Regions from separate parts of the Vibrio sp. Vb1574 genome, predicted to be linked through region 1. Evidence: riboswitches for the same ligand, from Rfam matches in the RefSeq annotation. Region 1 holds a riboswitch; the other holds the start of a gene.
The links. Region 1 has a riboswitch for cyclic di-GMP ahead of R7O12_RS22420 (TfoX/Sxy family DNA transformation protein). Riboswitches for the same ligand answer to the same signal wherever they lie in the genome.
Positions count from the first base shown of each region.

Region 1 (7,701 bases):
AGCATGTCTCGATATGTTACCCAAGCTCGCCTTTCAACCTAATATCATACACGCGAACGATTGGCACACAGGTCTTGTTCCATTTTTGCTCAAGCACAGGTATGGCAATGATCCGTTTTTTGCTCATACTAAAAGCGTCATTTCAATTCACAATGCGGTCTTTAAAGGCGTATTTAGTTATGAAGACGTGCAGTGTTTGCCAGAGTTTCATTGTAGAAACGTTCCCGATGCTGCGGTGAGTGCAACGCATATTACGATGCTTAAAGCTGGTGTAATGAATGCAGATAAGATAAACGCGGTTAGCCCTACGTACGCAGAGGAACTAAAAACAGAGCTTGGCAGTCATGGAATGGCTTGGGAGTTTCAGCAACGCGCGCAGGACTTAGTTGGTATTTTGAACGGTTGTGATTACAGCGCTTGGAATCCGGAAACTGATACCTACTTGCCGGTTAATTACTGCGCCGACCAGCAAAGTATGTCGCAAGGGAAGAAAGCTTGTAAAAAAGCATTACAACAACGACTAAATTTGCCCGAAAAAAATGTAGCTATGTTCGGTATGGTTTGTCGGTTGACCCAGCAGAAAGGCGTTCATTACTTGTTGCCTGCTTTGGCCGATTTTTTGAAGCACGATGTTCAGCTAGTTGTCGTTGGGACCGGAGACCCTGTTCTTGCCGCTCAGTTACGAGAGGTTGCCGCGCGGTTTTCTAGCAAATTTGCCTTTGTAGAAGCGTATGACAATGAACTTGCGCATATCGTTGAAGCTGGTTCTGATTTCTTCTTGATGCCTTCTGAGTTTGAACCATGTGGCTTAAACCAAATCTATAGTATGGCTTATGGGACATTACCGATAGTACGCGGTGTTGGTGGCTTAAAGGACAGCGTTAGCGATTATGATGTAAACCCATCTGAAGCAACGGGGTTTGTTTTTTTCGAACCGACACCGCAGGCATTGTTGTTAACGATGCTAAGGGCACTGTTGCTCTACGCTCAAAACGAGCCTGAAGTGAATAAAGTACAGTTGCACGCGATGCAACAAGACTTTTGTTGGCAAAAGGCCGCAGAATCTTATTTGCAGCTTTACCACTCAGCGTTAGTTTGACTTAAAATTGTAACGAAAGGCACCGAATGAGGTGCCTTTATTATCTTGAGTAAGGGGAGTGTGGTAGGATGGCTTTTTACTCAATAGCACGATCTTTTTGATACTCAATATGACCCAGCCGCTACTTTTTCATAAAACCTATTTGCACCCTACTAGTAATGAGTGGGTTGTATTTGTGCACGGTGCTGGTGGTAGCTCTTCTATCTGGTTCAAGCAAATTAAAGCTTACAAGCAACACTTTAACTTATTGCTGATCGATTTAAGAGGTCATGGAAAGTCAAATCAGTTACTTAAAGAGCTCATTGCTAGCCGTTATACCTTTACGGAAGTTACCCAAGATATTTTGAAAGTATTGGACCATTTAAAGATCCAATCCGCTCATTTTGTCGGTATGTCGCTTGGTACTATTATTGTTCGAAACCTTGCTGAATTGTCATCAGAGCGCGTACGTTCGATGGTGCTCGGCGGTGCTGTCACAAGGCTTAACACTCGTTCTCAGATATTGGTGAAATTAGGTAATTTTTGTAAGCATATCCTACCATACATGTGGCTCTACAAACTGTTCGCTTATATTGTTATGCCTCAAAGAAGCCAACGAGAATCTCGCCACCTTTTTATTCGCGAAGCCAAGAAGCTTTGCCAAAAAGAATTTAAACGTTGGTTTATTCTTGCCGCTGATGTAAATCCGTTAATGAAATATTTTAAAGATCGAGAGTTACCCATTCCGACTCTTTACTTAATGGGCGACAGGGATTACATGTTTATTAAACCTGTCAAAGAAATGGTTGCAGCACATAAGCTCAGCATTCTACGAGAAATCCCGAATTGTGGTCATGTATGCAATGTAGAGCGTCCAGAAGACTTCAATCAACACTCCATCGAGTTTATTAAACAGCAAGCTGTATGTGCTTAAAACTGAGTGCATCCACTGAATAGGAGAGCCGCTATAGCTCTCCTAGTTGATATCCACATTGCCAACATGCACCAAATTGCCCTTCGTTTATTTCATGACATTTTGGGCATTGCCAATCTTGATACTCATGCCTATCGGATTGTTTTCGATATGCTTTTACTATTTCTTCAGCTTTCATCTTTTGTGCCGTGTCAAAAAGCCACACATAAGGATCGGTATCATCACCAAACGGCAGTTCTCCTTTTAAGCCGAAAATACCTTCTCCGCGAACTTCACAGTAAATTTGTTCCACTTTAAGCAGCTCACATACAATGTGTGCTTCTGCTGGGTTTTTAGCGATAAATATTTTCATCAAAATACCCACTTCACCAATTACGAGTTTTGCTGACTTGGTGTCGGCCTTACTTTATTCATAACCCATTTAGTGATGATTGGAAATAGTCCCAATAGCGCAAAAGACGCTAATACTGCGGGTGAAACAATGCCCGATAGGCTTTCAATTGTTGCTAATTGAGTACCTGCATTCAGATATACGGCTGTGCCTGGCAGCATACCTATTTGGCTAGTGAGATAAAATCGACCTACAGACATCGGTGTTAAGCCCATCAGTAAGTTGATTAGAAAGAAAGGGAATACAGGGATTAGACGCAAGGAAAATAGATAAAAAGCTCCGTCTTTTTCGACACCTTGATTAATTGCGTTGAGTTTATTTCCGAATTTGTTTTGTACCCAGTCACGCAATAAGTATCGGCTGCTCAAGAAGGCCAGTGTTGCCCCCATAGTGCTAGCGAAAGAAACCAGTAGCAAGCTTGTCCAAAAACCAAATAAGGCTGCACCAAGTAAGGTGACTACTGCCGCTCCTGGGATAGAAAAAGCGGTAATTGCAATGTAGGTAAAAAAGTAAATCGCAGCCGAGAATACAAAATTCTGATCGATGTATGTAGTTAGTGCTTCTTGTTGGGCTTTTGCATTCTCTAAGGTTAAATACTGGCCAAAGTTAATACCTAAAAAGACGATAGCCGCTAGTAGGATGAGACCTAATATCAGTTTCTTATTCATAATTTTGATTCCAATTTGGGATATATGTAATAAGACAGTAGGAAAACCGAAAAAATTTCACAAAAAAACCGCAGATTAGACTGCGGTTTTACAAGATAGTTTTTAGGCCGACTTTTATTGGAGGCCGTTCATCAACTCATCTCGGCGAGCTTGAGGTACCACACTCCAATGAGTGCCGTTGATAGCACCTTCTAGTGCCCATAGCAACTCAATGTTGACGGTTGCAGAGTGCGTATCTCTTATCGCTTTATAGGCGTTAAGCGCACCTTCCTCTTCAAGCTTCTCTACGGATTCGATGCCGGCTTTTTTTAGCATGCGCTCGGTAGCCAGTCGTAAGTTAGGCAAATCTTTCAAACGGTTAGGCTTTGTACTTGCTTGCTGTTCTTTCTCAAGCTTTGCCTTTTTCAATGATTGATTCGCTACTTCGATTAAGCGTTCGCTTGATTCCCATAAATCGCTGGAAATAGCGTAGTACTTTGTAACGACTGGAAAGCCACGTTTTTTATAAACGTAAGGCTTTAGCCCTTGTTTCTCGAAGTCAGATGAAGTTTTTTGGTCTGCTCTGATATGAAGCTGATTGTTTACCACTAGTGCAAACATTGTTTCATCAGCGAATAGTCCGAAGCCACCAAACATTGAGCGCGACTTGATATTACCAAGTGCCTCAAATAGCTTCATAGAGTCTTTGAGTATCGGTTTATCCATGTTTTGTTATCTCGGTGTAATTAATATTACGCCACCAAAAGTCAGGTCCGAGAGAGTAGCAAACATGCGTAAAAACAATGTCATTACAGAGTAAAGTCATTGCTTACACACTTGCCATCGGTAACCCCGCTACCTTCCATATCGTAATATGGTTCAGGCCGGAGGCTTTGCGTCCCACTCTTTCGAATGGTTTGCCCTGTGCGTGACACAATGAGCATACTTCTTATATTGAATTAACATCACGGTTTAGCGTTAAAAGTGTGATTTCGGTTCAATAAAAATGATAGATTGAATGCTCTATTTTGCATATGGAAAGGTGCAAATTGGCCTTTGAAAAGGAGTTCTTAATATATATTACATTTATATAAAACAGGGAGTTAACGTTAGTCAATTGTTATTAGAGTGGTGTGAAGTATTAGAGAATGCTTAATTTTTCCAAAAAAATAAGCGCCCCTGTAGAGCGCTTATTTAACACGGTTAAATACAGTGAAATTTAGTTCATTTTTTTCACAGTATTTCGAATTACAAGCTCAGGTTGCATCTCGAAAATTCGTTTTTCGTGTTCTTTATCTTTGATACGCTCAAGTAGAATTTCGAATGCATTTTTACCAACACGACGTTTAGGTTGGTGGATAGTCGTTAGCGGTGGAGAGAAGTATTCTGCAAGCTCGATGTTGTCGTAGCCGATCACTGAAATATCTTCAGGAATTTTGATCCCGTTTTGTTGCAAGCGGCTCATTAGGCCTAGAGCCATTGTGTCGTTAAAACAGAATACCGCCGTCGGGCGCTTGTCCATTGCGGTAATTTTATCTGCAACTAATACGGCCGTATCACATTCAAAGTTACCTTCAAGGATCCAGTCTTCATTTACAGCTAGGTTCGCTTCGCTCATTGCGCGACGGAAACCTGCAATGCGCTCTTGGCAAGCAAGCTTTTCAAAATGACCGCTTAGACAAGCGATATCCGTATGACCATTGTCAATCAGATGTTTGGTTGCAATGTAGCCACCTTCTTCTGAGTTATCCATGATCTTGTCTGCTTGTGAGCTCTCTGGGCCCCAATCCATGACCACTTTAGGAATGTCCGCATGACGGTCAAGCATCTCTTTTAGTTCTTCGGTTAAGTCAGAACACATCACTAGGATGCCATCAACGCGCTTTTCAGCCAGCATACGAATGTAATCGCGTTGTTTTTCGTAAATCCCGCCTGTGTTACATAAAATCAGAGTATAGCCTTGGCGGTAACAGTAGCTCTCAACGCCATCAATCACTTCTGAGAAAAATAGGTTAGTTGATTGAGTTACTAACATGCCAATCGTACGAGTTGAGTTGCATTTTAGGCTGCGTGCAACGGCACTTGGCGCGTAATTCAGCTCGTCAACGGCTTTCATTACTTTTTCTTGCGTTGCTTCTGCAACGAAACGCGTTTTATTGATAACGTGCGAAACTGTCGTAGTGGAAACGCCGGCTAAGCGAGCAACGTCTTTTATCGTGGCCATAAATGGTGTCCTGTATCGAGCTACTGAAATATGTCGTATTGGATGTACCTGATGCTCTAATGGTTTCACACCTAGCAATATAAAATTGGCGCTAAGTGTCTCGGCAGCGGTTGATCCAAGTGCGACAAAAGGGTGCGTAGCAGCATCGGTCGATGAATTTTATCTTTTTTCTATCTGATGAGAAATTGCCATCAACCTGTTAAGAAAACACAAAAACCGCTATATTTCAGCGGTTTACATATAAATCATATTTAATCGTTTGCGCTCACATTTTAGCCCTATGTGGACTGACTAGCAATGTTTTCAGCACGAGATTTGTGTATTTGAAGTCACATTTTGACTGCTAAATAACCAAGCGTCTTTGCGCTAAGTTAAGGCAAACGAATATTATACCCAAGTTACTTACAATTGGTCACTTTCGGCATACAGGAAGCCCGATAGGCAGGCTCCCTAAAAATAGGCGGCAATTATTCACCAAGAAGGTAGGCGCTGTCTAGTTTACAAAATGCAACTAATAGTTTCGCGACACTCGAGTAAAATCCAAATTCGTCGAATTGTTTACATTTGTCTGAAAACTGAGGTAACCAAGACATCAATTGTTGCTGGATAAAGTCGTTTTGTTTAACGAAGGCTTCTTCCATGTGTTTTTCTTGTTCAAGCTCGTTTGAGCGGATAATCATGTTCCCGAGAAAGTCGAGCTCAACGGCTAAGTGATCCGCAGGTTCCTTTAGGTTTTCGTCTACTTGAACGCCAAATTCAGCCATCAACTTTTCCATTTCCTCAGCTGGCTTGTCATTCAGTAAACCTGATTCACCAATGTATATGGATGCGTAAGGAAGAGCGCCGTATTTTTCTGTCTTCAAAAACAGTTCACAAAAGTCAGCTGCAAGCTCTAGTTGTGCATCTTCACGATCTTGTAACCGATTCAATGCATCAACTAGGCTATCAACGGCTGGTTTTAGCGACTCATTTTCACCTAAACCTGCGAGAAAACTGCGAATTTCAACACTGTGATAGGCTTCCAATTCTTTCTCTGTTAGTTCTTTTGCGAACAAGCTCGAAAACCACCAGTAAATTTCAGCGCGTTTTTCATTAAAAGCTTTCACTTCTTGCATTTTGGGCTCCTGAATGATGCTTCAAGTCATGCATCACAAAGTCAATTAGGGATATCCCCTAAGTGTAATCAATTAAAATGAATAGCAGTAACTATAATTGTTATGTTTTATGGTCAAAAATGACCGTTTATTAATAGCAATGGGCAAGCTTGTTTTGAATCAATAAAAACGCTAAATCTTGCGTTTTAATGTATCTATGACTAGAAATGTTACTAGTTATGAATAGAATACGTCTTGGATAATAAGAAGACAGAAAAGTGGTGTAAATGAGCTATCACGTATTAGTCGTAGAAGATGATGTTGTAACTCGTAGTAAGCTTGCGGGATATTTCCAAAATGAGGGCTACCAAGTCAGCGAAGCAGAGAGTGGCGCAGAAATGCGTGAAGTTTTGCAAGCGGGCGATGTAGACCTGATCATGCTGGATATTAACCTGCCTGGTGAAGACGGCCTGATGCTTACTCGTGAGTTACGTAGCCAATCGGATATTGGTATCATATTAGTAACAGGACGCACGGATAGCATTGATAAAATCGTAGGCCTAGAAATGGGTGCTGACGATTATGTGACAAAACCTTTTGAACTGAGAGAGCTGTTAGTTCGCGTTAAAAACTTGCTGTGGCGTATTTCAGCGGCGCGCAGTGGCAGCTCGAAAGCGAATGAAACCAGTGAAGAGCACATTGTGCGCTTTGGGGAGTGGACATTCGACATTCAACGTCGCGCACTTAGCCGCAACGGTGAGCCAGTAAAACTAACTAAAGCAGAGTATGAACTTTTGGTGGCATTATCGTCTTATCCTAACCAGGTGTTAAGTCGTGAGCGTATTTTGAACATGATCAGCCATCGAGTGGATGCGCCGAATGACCGCACCATTGATGTTCTTATTCGACGTATGCGCGCAAAAATGGAGTTCGATCCTAAGAACCCACAGATTTTTGTAACGGTACACGGCGAAGGCTATATGTTTGCTGGTGACTAGTTGGAACATAACTCAATCGTAAAAAGAAAAAGGAGAGCTTCGGCTCTCCTTTTTTGTGGCTTCAAGATAATACTAGTTTGCTTCAACCATTGGTGTTTGGCCGACAGTATCACGCAACCTTTGCCAAATACTGCCCAAGTACTCATGCCAATAAAGCTCTGTTTGTTCTAAGTAACGCGCTTTAGGTGAGTATTTATCCCAAGGTTGACTTATCTCGCTAATAGCTAAGAAGTTGGTCGGGGCTGGGATTGGTTTAATGCCTGCTGCGTTGAACTCATACAATGCACGGCTCATGTGACTCGCAGAAGTGACTAACACAATCTCCTTTTGTTGAA
Region 1 is NZ_JAWOTC010000059.1:394-8,094, forward strand. It holds gene glgA (glycogen synthase GlgA) at 1-1,099, shown strand, start outside; gene R7O12_RS22405 (alpha/beta fold hydrolase) at 1,209-2,012, shown strand; gene R7O12_RS22410 (DUF2007 domain-containing protein) at 2,044-2,364, opposite strand; gene R7O12_RS22415 (TVP38/TMEM64 family protein) at 2,385-3,071, opposite strand; gene R7O12_RS22420 (TfoX/Sxy family DNA transformation protein) at 3,186-3,776, opposite strand; cyclic di-GMP riboswitch class I at 3,893-3,982, opposite strand; gene purR (HTH-type transcriptional repressor PurR) at 4,270-5,274, opposite strand; gene torD (molecular chaperone TorD) at 5,742-6,389, opposite strand; gene torR (two-component system response regulator TorR) at 6,656-7,366, shown strand; gene elyC (envelope biogenesis factor ElyC) at 7,439-7,701, opposite strand, start outside.

Region 2 (7,701 bases), on a different contig from region 1:
GATCTGGATGACCAAGACACATACCAAATAAAATGGCGGTATTTTTAGGTAAACCTAATAATTCGTCTACTTTTTGGGCATTGTTTCGTAAACCACCAATATACACACCTCCTAGTCCCATCGACTCCGCCGCAAGCAAGCAATTTTGTGCCATGATGCCCGAGTCTACAGCGCCTATTAGCGTTAACTCGGTAAAATCAGCTTGAACATCTGGGTTGATACTGGCGTGGCGCTGGTAATCAATACAAAACACCAAAAACTCAGCCGCGCTTTCAACGTACCCTTGATTTCCGGCATATTGAGCTAATAGCGTACGTTTTTCTTTGTCGGTCACGCGGATAATTGAAACGACTTGCAACATGCTTGATGAGGACGCCGCAAGGCCGGCTTGAAGAATGGCATCTAATTGTTCGCTCTCAATCGGTTGTGAGGTGAATTTTCGAATTGAGCGGTGATTGAGAATTGTTTGAATCGTGCTGTTCATGGTGACTTAACATCCCCTGTTACGTGTAAAGGCTGAAGACTCACCTTAGCGACATTTGATGAGTCGGTAAACTATCTCAAAAGAAAAACAATGCTTGGCGCATAAGTGTGAAGGCGAATCGAGAATACACCACTCGTTCTGTTTGAGAGCGTATATACTGTTTTTAGAATCAATAATTTAAATGCAGTGGAAAATATGAAAGAACTCATTGTTCATACAGTTACGGTGTTTATGGGCTTCTTTGCCATCATGAACCCTATCGCCAATATCCCCATCTTTTTGAGTTTAACTGCTGATGAAGATAAAGAAACCATCCGTTCCATTGCGCTCCGCTCGGTTTTTATTGCATTTATTATCATCGCGATATTTTCTATTGCCGGTAAGTTAATTTTTGATTTGTTTGGTATCACGCTTTATGCATTGCGAATAACAGGCGGCATTTTGGTGTTTTTGATAGGTTTTAACATGCTTCAAGGTGATTCGACGCATCAGAAAACCAAAGAGAAGGCGTATTCACCAGCTCAGCAACGGGCGGCATTGAGTATTGCAGTGTCTCCACTGGCGATGCCAATATTAGCTGGGCCTGGAACGATTGCTACCGCGATGAACTTTGCGACAGCGGGTGGTTTCGATCAAACCATTATTACTATCGTTTCTTTCGCTGTCCTTTGTGTGATCACCTATGTACTGTTTTTGTTTGGAGACAAATTGGTCAAAGCGGTTGGACCAAGTGCTCTAAATGTTGTGACTAAAATGATGGGCTTAATTCTAGCGGTTATTGGTACTCAAATGTTCATTGATGGCGCGGGCGAAGCCTATAAAACGGTTTTCTCCTAGATTTCTCTTAGACCTTGCCACCTTGGTTAAGCCCGCAATTACATTTCTAACGGGTACGGATTTTTTGAACTTTAGTTTTCATTTTCTAAGAGAGAAATAAATAGACTTCACCTATTTCAATAATAAGAATATTCAATTGTTGTGATTGCACGAATTTCATTACTCTTTTGGCAAGGAGAATGGGGGAAATATGGCAACAAAAGCAATTGTAGTAGAAGGTGGCGCGATGCGAGGCGTCTTCGCAAGCGGAGTGTTAGATGCGTTTTTAGAGCAGAGTTATAAACCGTTTGATTTTGCAATCGGTGTATCTGCTGGTGCATCAAATTTGATTGGGTATTTGACCGACTACCCGCATCGCAGTATTAACGTCATTACTAAGCTGGCCACAAGCAAACGCTTTTTTGACCCGACTCGCTTCGTTAAAGGTGGAGACCTCATCGATGTGAAGTGGTTGTTTGAAGAATCTAATCGCTTGTATCCCGTCGATGAAAATAAACTGTTTAATGGCGTTCCGTTTCTCGCAGCGACAACAAATGTAGATACAGGGCAGGCAGATTACTATCGCGTGACACGTGATAATTTTCACCATGCGATTGAAGCGACAACAGCATTACCGATTGCCTACAAGCATACCCCTTGTTTTTCTGGCGGTTGTTATACCGATGGTGGGGTCGCTGATTCTATCCCAGTGCGTGAGGCTTATCGTCGAGGGGCTCGCGACATAACCGTAGTACTCTCTCACCCACTGAATTATGCCAAAAAGCCAGTTAAGAACACATGGCTGATGAAGAAACTTTTTGCGGAGCACCCCAAAATGGCGGATGCGATGTTAAGACGTGCAGATAACTATAATCAATCATTGGAGTTTATTCGTAACCCTCCACCAGGAACACATGTTAGGGTAATTGCCCCACCAGATAATTTTCATGTTCAGCGCTTATCAATGCGACAATCCGTTTTACTAGAAGGGTATGAAATGGGGCTGATTGAGGGGCGAGCGCATCTCTCTAGTTTATCTGGTGTTTATGGTTTAGACCGGGAAAATTGTTATTTTTGCGTTTGATTATAAAAGAGCCTCATAGTGAGGCTCTTTTGCGTAACGTTCAAAGGGTGATTTAGTTGACTTTATCCCAAGCCATCTCCCAGTGTGAACCTATTCCAGGCTCGTAATGGTTTGCGCTTTCTTTCCACTGCATACAGTAACCAGAGTATGGGAAAGGTTTACATTGATAAATGCCCCCGTCGCTGGCAAGCACTTTTGTGCCCGCCGTGTAGCTAGATAGTCCTTCAGGGAAGACAAAATCGTACTCACCAGATGGTGGTGGAGTAACTGACTCTTCTTTTAAGTGAAAGTCGAGTGTTTGCTGATCCACCAAGTTGCCATCTTTATCCTTAATACGTGTTACGAGCATATGGTGACCCGGCTCCGATTTACTTAAAGCGAGCGATATCGCCTCTACCGAGCCGTCTTTCATTTCGTTTGCCCAACTTGCAAGTGGTTCGCGATGGTGGTTGTAAACGGTGAGTTCTGCATTTAAATCGCCTTCAGCAGTTAGTGTCAGATCCAACGTTGTCGGTGTTGACTCAATGATATATTCGTCTGCTAAGCCATCTACTGTGAGTGAGTATTCTGGAACAGGAGTTTCAATGTTATAACCGATCTCTACTCGCTCAAGGCTGCTATTTGCTTGCAGATACACCGGATTAGTACCATAAACAGGAGTGAATTTATCCTCTGCATACTGCCCGGCTTGCAGTTTTGCTTGTTCTTGGTTTAGCTTAGTCGCGAGTGCGTAAGACCAGTTTTTCGCTTGGCCCATTGCTGCATCGGTAATTTCTAGTTCAGTTCTATACGCTATGTTTTCACCTGCTTGATCAAATACGCGCGTATAAACCGAATCCCCAATATTTAAATCCATTGTAGGAATAATTTGACCGCCTTGCTTCCAATCTGGAATAACGGGACTGTCACCATCAAATTTCACATCGATCACGTTATAAAATGAGGCTGCAGTGTCGCCAACATCCCATACTGCCAGGATGACATGGTATCCCTCGCGAGTAGGCACATTACATTGATGGCTTACCTGTTTCGGGGGTTGAACCATATTGCCGTCGACGACACAGAAAGGAGTTAGATCAAAAGAGTCTCGTGATAGTGAAGCGTTTGGGTTCCAATCAGGCTTGGTGATGTAATATTTCCAGTCGCGCGTCACGTGGTTAGCGGTAAATGTCCATTCAAAAGTTTGTGTGCCTGCTTGAATAGGACGTTTTACCCAACGGTCGGCAGTTTGCTCATCAAGGGCAGCTGCTAAAGCGGTTTCGGCACTCGCTATTTTACCATCGCGAGGCCCTGTTTCGGGAAAGCCATCAGGGCCTTCAACGCTTTGCGGTTCATATTGAATCGCACCGCAGTTATTATTTTTTTCGTTAGTATCTGGCGTTGGATACTTACATAGTGCCGAGCGACTTGCAGCGACACCACCATTGGTTTCTGATACATAACCGTGAGCCGCAGCACCTGAGCTAATGCTTGCAAGTGCTAACGCGAGTACGGATTTGGTTGGAAATGATTTCATCACATGTCCTCTGTTATGGCTGACAAACTAGTGTCACACCCCGGCGCATGCTGAGCATAAAGCAACGCTACAGAAATTGGACTTCTGTAACACTGCGTCATGGTAACCCCGCTATCATGAGCATTCTTTTAGATTTTTAAATGCTGACAGACCGGAAGCTTTGCGTCCCACCCTTTCGAATGGTTTGCCGAAATGTGATTGAGCAGCCAAAATTTAGCTTAAGAATTTACATGTGGAAAAGTAAACGTCACTGACATGGAATCCTGTTCTCAAATTGAAAGATAACGATATCTTAATCTCGTCAATATTATGCAGTATCGTCTTGCAAGGTATTGATTTTAATTTTGTTTTTATCTTTTTTATAACCATGGCGAATGAGTGGAGGTTTGTTGGGGATAAGTGAAGAGGAATCGTGCTAAGGGTGAAAGAAGTTCTGTCTAAAGGGCGGAGTGTACCGCCCTCTGAATGGTGTTATTTCGGCATGATGACAGTATCAATCACGTGAATGACACCGTTTTTAGCTTTCACATCGGTTGCAATGACATTTGCATCGTTAACCATGACTTTATCGCCCATGGTTTTAATCATCACATCTTGCCCCTGAACCGTAGTCGCTTTGTCTAGCTTAACAACATCGGCAGCCATCACTTTCCCTGGCACGACGTGATAAGTCAAAACAGATACTAACTTGTCTTTATTTTCCGGCATTAAGAGCATGTCGACTGTGCCGTCTGGCAGTTTTGCAAAAGCGTCATCCGTTGGTGCAAAAACAGTAAATGGGCCTTCCCCTTTGAGAGTGTCAACCAAGCCCGCTGCTTTCACCGCAGCAACAAGCGTATTGAAAGAGCCGTTTTCAGCGGCAACGTCGACAATATCGGCTTTCATCATGCCATGCTCATGAGCCTTGACGGGAAGCATAAAAAATAATGTCGCCATCAGTGTCGCCGCGATAACTAAGATACGTTTGAACATAATGTGTTCCTTACTAGTTGAGGGTACAACGGGTTCCCTGGAGTGTGTTTGCATTTGTACGCATTGTGATTGAAAGATGATCATCGCGTCCTACTTTCTTTTGAGGGTCTAACATGTCGCGCAAGAATTCGTCTGCCTTCTTGTTTCACATCGGCTCGTTTCCGCCACGTCCATAAGCGCTCTCTTGCTGCCTTAGCTGCGTTGTCTGGTGCGATAATAGGTGCAAGGTAACGGCTATCTGGCTGCAATTGATACATGACAGCTTCCATCTGGGTCATTGTCCAGGGCTCGAATAAAAGAGGGGGAGGAACCATTTGCAATTCAGGTACCCACTTGTAGATGAACGTACCGTTAGGATCATGTTCTTGGGCTTGCTTGATCGGATTATAAATACGGATTGTGTTAGTCCCGGTTACTCCTGCTTGCATTTGGAATTGTGGGTAATGAATTCCGGGCTCAAAGTCGAGAAACAGTTGCGCTAAATGCGTTACACCTACTCGCCAATTCATGTTCATGTGGTGAGTAAGAAAGCTAACCAGCATGGCACGCATGCGAAAGTTAATGTAACCAGTGTGGTGCAAACAGCGCATGCAGGCATCAATCAAAGGTACGCCAGTATGCCCGGACTTCCATGCTGCTAACTTTTCTTCATCGAAAGTACTACTTTGTCTAATCAATGGTTCGTAAGCCCGATTAACGCAGTAAAACTCCATGTCGTATTCCGATTCGAATTTTTGGATGAAGTGACAGTGCCAATGAAGCCGTGAAGACAATGCAATTAAGCTGCGACGAAACCCAGCGACTTGCCAGTGTTTCAAAAGGTATTGATAAACTTCACGCAAGGATATGTTACCCCAAGCGAGATATGGAGAAAGTCGAGTACAGGCTGTGCGTGAGGCTGTGGGACTAGAAATGCTTCGATAGTAATCACGACCTCGACGATGAAAAAAATCCTCTAGTGTTTTCCAAGCGAGCCGGCTTCCTCCCGTTTGCATTCCTTTGCATTTTGATAGCCAGGATGATGGTGGCGAAAACGAACAGCCGAGAGCTTCTGCATCCAATGAATGCAATAAGTCGGTTTGGAGCTCAATAGGGCTTATTGAGGCTCTCATGACAGAGTCCCAATGTTTGTCCCAACCTTGCCGGTTTTTTGCACCTCTGATAACAGCACCGTGTTCGAACTCAAACCAGTCGATGTTCTGCTCATACAGCCAAGCGGCAACTTGTTTGTCGCGCTCAAAGGTGCAGTTGAGTCCTATTTCTTGGTGAGAAAAAACAGCGTTGATTTGATATTGCGCTTGAATTGATTGAAAACATGCTAAGGCATCGTCAAACAGCACCGTGATTCGATGCCCATATGCTTTGAGCGTCTCATCCATGTCTTGCAGTGATTGCCAAACAAATCGCCAGTGGCGCTCAGAATAGTGTGGGTTGTTCAATAGCAATGGTTCAACAATATATAAAAGCACAGTTGGGTGCTTTGTTGATAATGCTTGAGTTAGTGGTTGATGGTCAGTCAGCCTTAAATCTCGTTTTAACCACACGACATTGATTGTTTGCATCGGAATCCTCTTTAGTTTCCGATGTTGTACGCAAGTAAACCGAAGAAATCTCATCCAATGATCGGTTTTATTCTACAAAACGTAGAGGTAACTTTTAGGGAGGTGACACATGGCAATACCATTGAGTAAGTTACAAAAATACTTCTATGTAGACAAATTGGTCATTCATTCGCTTGATCTCGCATTGTACCAGGCATCTGTCGTGATTGATGGAGAAGCGCAATTTATCACTGATGACAACGGTATCTTTTTGAGGGCTCATTCCCTGATCGAGATGCAAAAGAAGTGCAGGAATATCAAAACAAATAAGCAGGTTTTAGTACATCAAAGTGCTTATGATGAAATGGTGGGGCTACCCGAAGGCAAAAGAGACAATCAACTAGAGGTATTGGTGAGGGATACAAAATTGTATTGAAAGAGTATTGGTGCGTAGTAAAAGCGAGCCACCTTACGGCAGCTCGCTAAATATAAGGAGAGTTGGGCTTAGTCTTGTTTACGCTGCGCTTCTTTTTGCGCGTACTTAGCGGCACGTCGGGCTTCTCTTTGCTTGGCACTTTCACCACCAACATGCTGCTCGCCTCGCTGCTCTGCAAGAACAACTTGTTTTTCGCGCTCGCGGAATCGAGCAATTTGTTCTTCTGAGTGTGTGCCGTGACATTTTGGACAGCTCACGCCTTGCTCGAACAATTCTGACTGTTTGTCTTCTTCAGTGATCGGTAGACGACAAGCGTTACATAAATCGTAATCTGCTTTTTCTAGCTGGTGGTTCACTGCAACACGACCGTCAAATACGTAACAATCGCCTTCCCACATGCTCTCTTCTTGAGGAACTTCTTCAAGATATTTAAGAATGCCGCCTTCTAGGTGGTAGACCTCATCAAAGCCCTGTTCTTTCATGTAAGCCGTTGATTTTTCGCAGCGGATACCACCGGTACAGAACATCGCAACTTTCTTGTGTTTTGCCGGGTCCATGTTTTCTTTTACATAGTCTGGGAATTCACGAAAGGTTTCAGTATTTGGGTTTACAGCGCCTTTGAATGTCCCGATCTCGATTTCGTAATCATTACGTGTATCGACAACAAACACTTCAGGATCAGCAATAAGATCGTTCCACTCTTGAGGTTCCACGTAAGTACCCACTACGTGGCGAGGGTCTATACCTTCAACACCTAATGTTACGATCTCTTTTTTCAGTTTCACTTTGGTGCGATTGAATGGCTGGGTCTCAGAATACGACTCTTTGTATACGGTGCCAGTCAAACGAGGT
Region 2 is NZ_JAWOTC010000004.1:156,655-164,355, forward strand. It holds gene nfsA (oxygen-insensitive NADPH nitroreductase) at 1-484, opposite strand, end outside; gene R7O12_RS04775 (MarC family protein) at 680-1,321, shown strand; gene R7O12_RS04780 (patatin family protein) at 1,512-2,384, shown strand; gene gbpA (N-acetylglucosamine-binding protein GbpA) at 2,437-3,900, opposite strand; cyclic di-GMP riboswitch class I at 3,999-4,099, opposite strand; gene R7O12_RS04790 (fasciclin domain-containing protein) at 4,372-4,872, opposite strand; gene R7O12_RS04795 (deoxyribodipyrimidine photo-lyase) at 4,953-6,434, opposite strand; gene R7O12_RS04800 (DUF6482 family protein) at 6,544-6,849, shown strand; gene R7O12_RS04805 (rhodanese-related sulfurtransferase) at 6,918-7,701, opposite strand, start outside.
Region 2: linked by a shared signal. The riboswitch ahead of gbpA (N-acetylglucosamine-binding protein GbpA) and the one ahead of R7O12_RS22420 (TfoX/Sxy family DNA transformation protein) in region 1 are both predicted to bind cyclic di-GMP.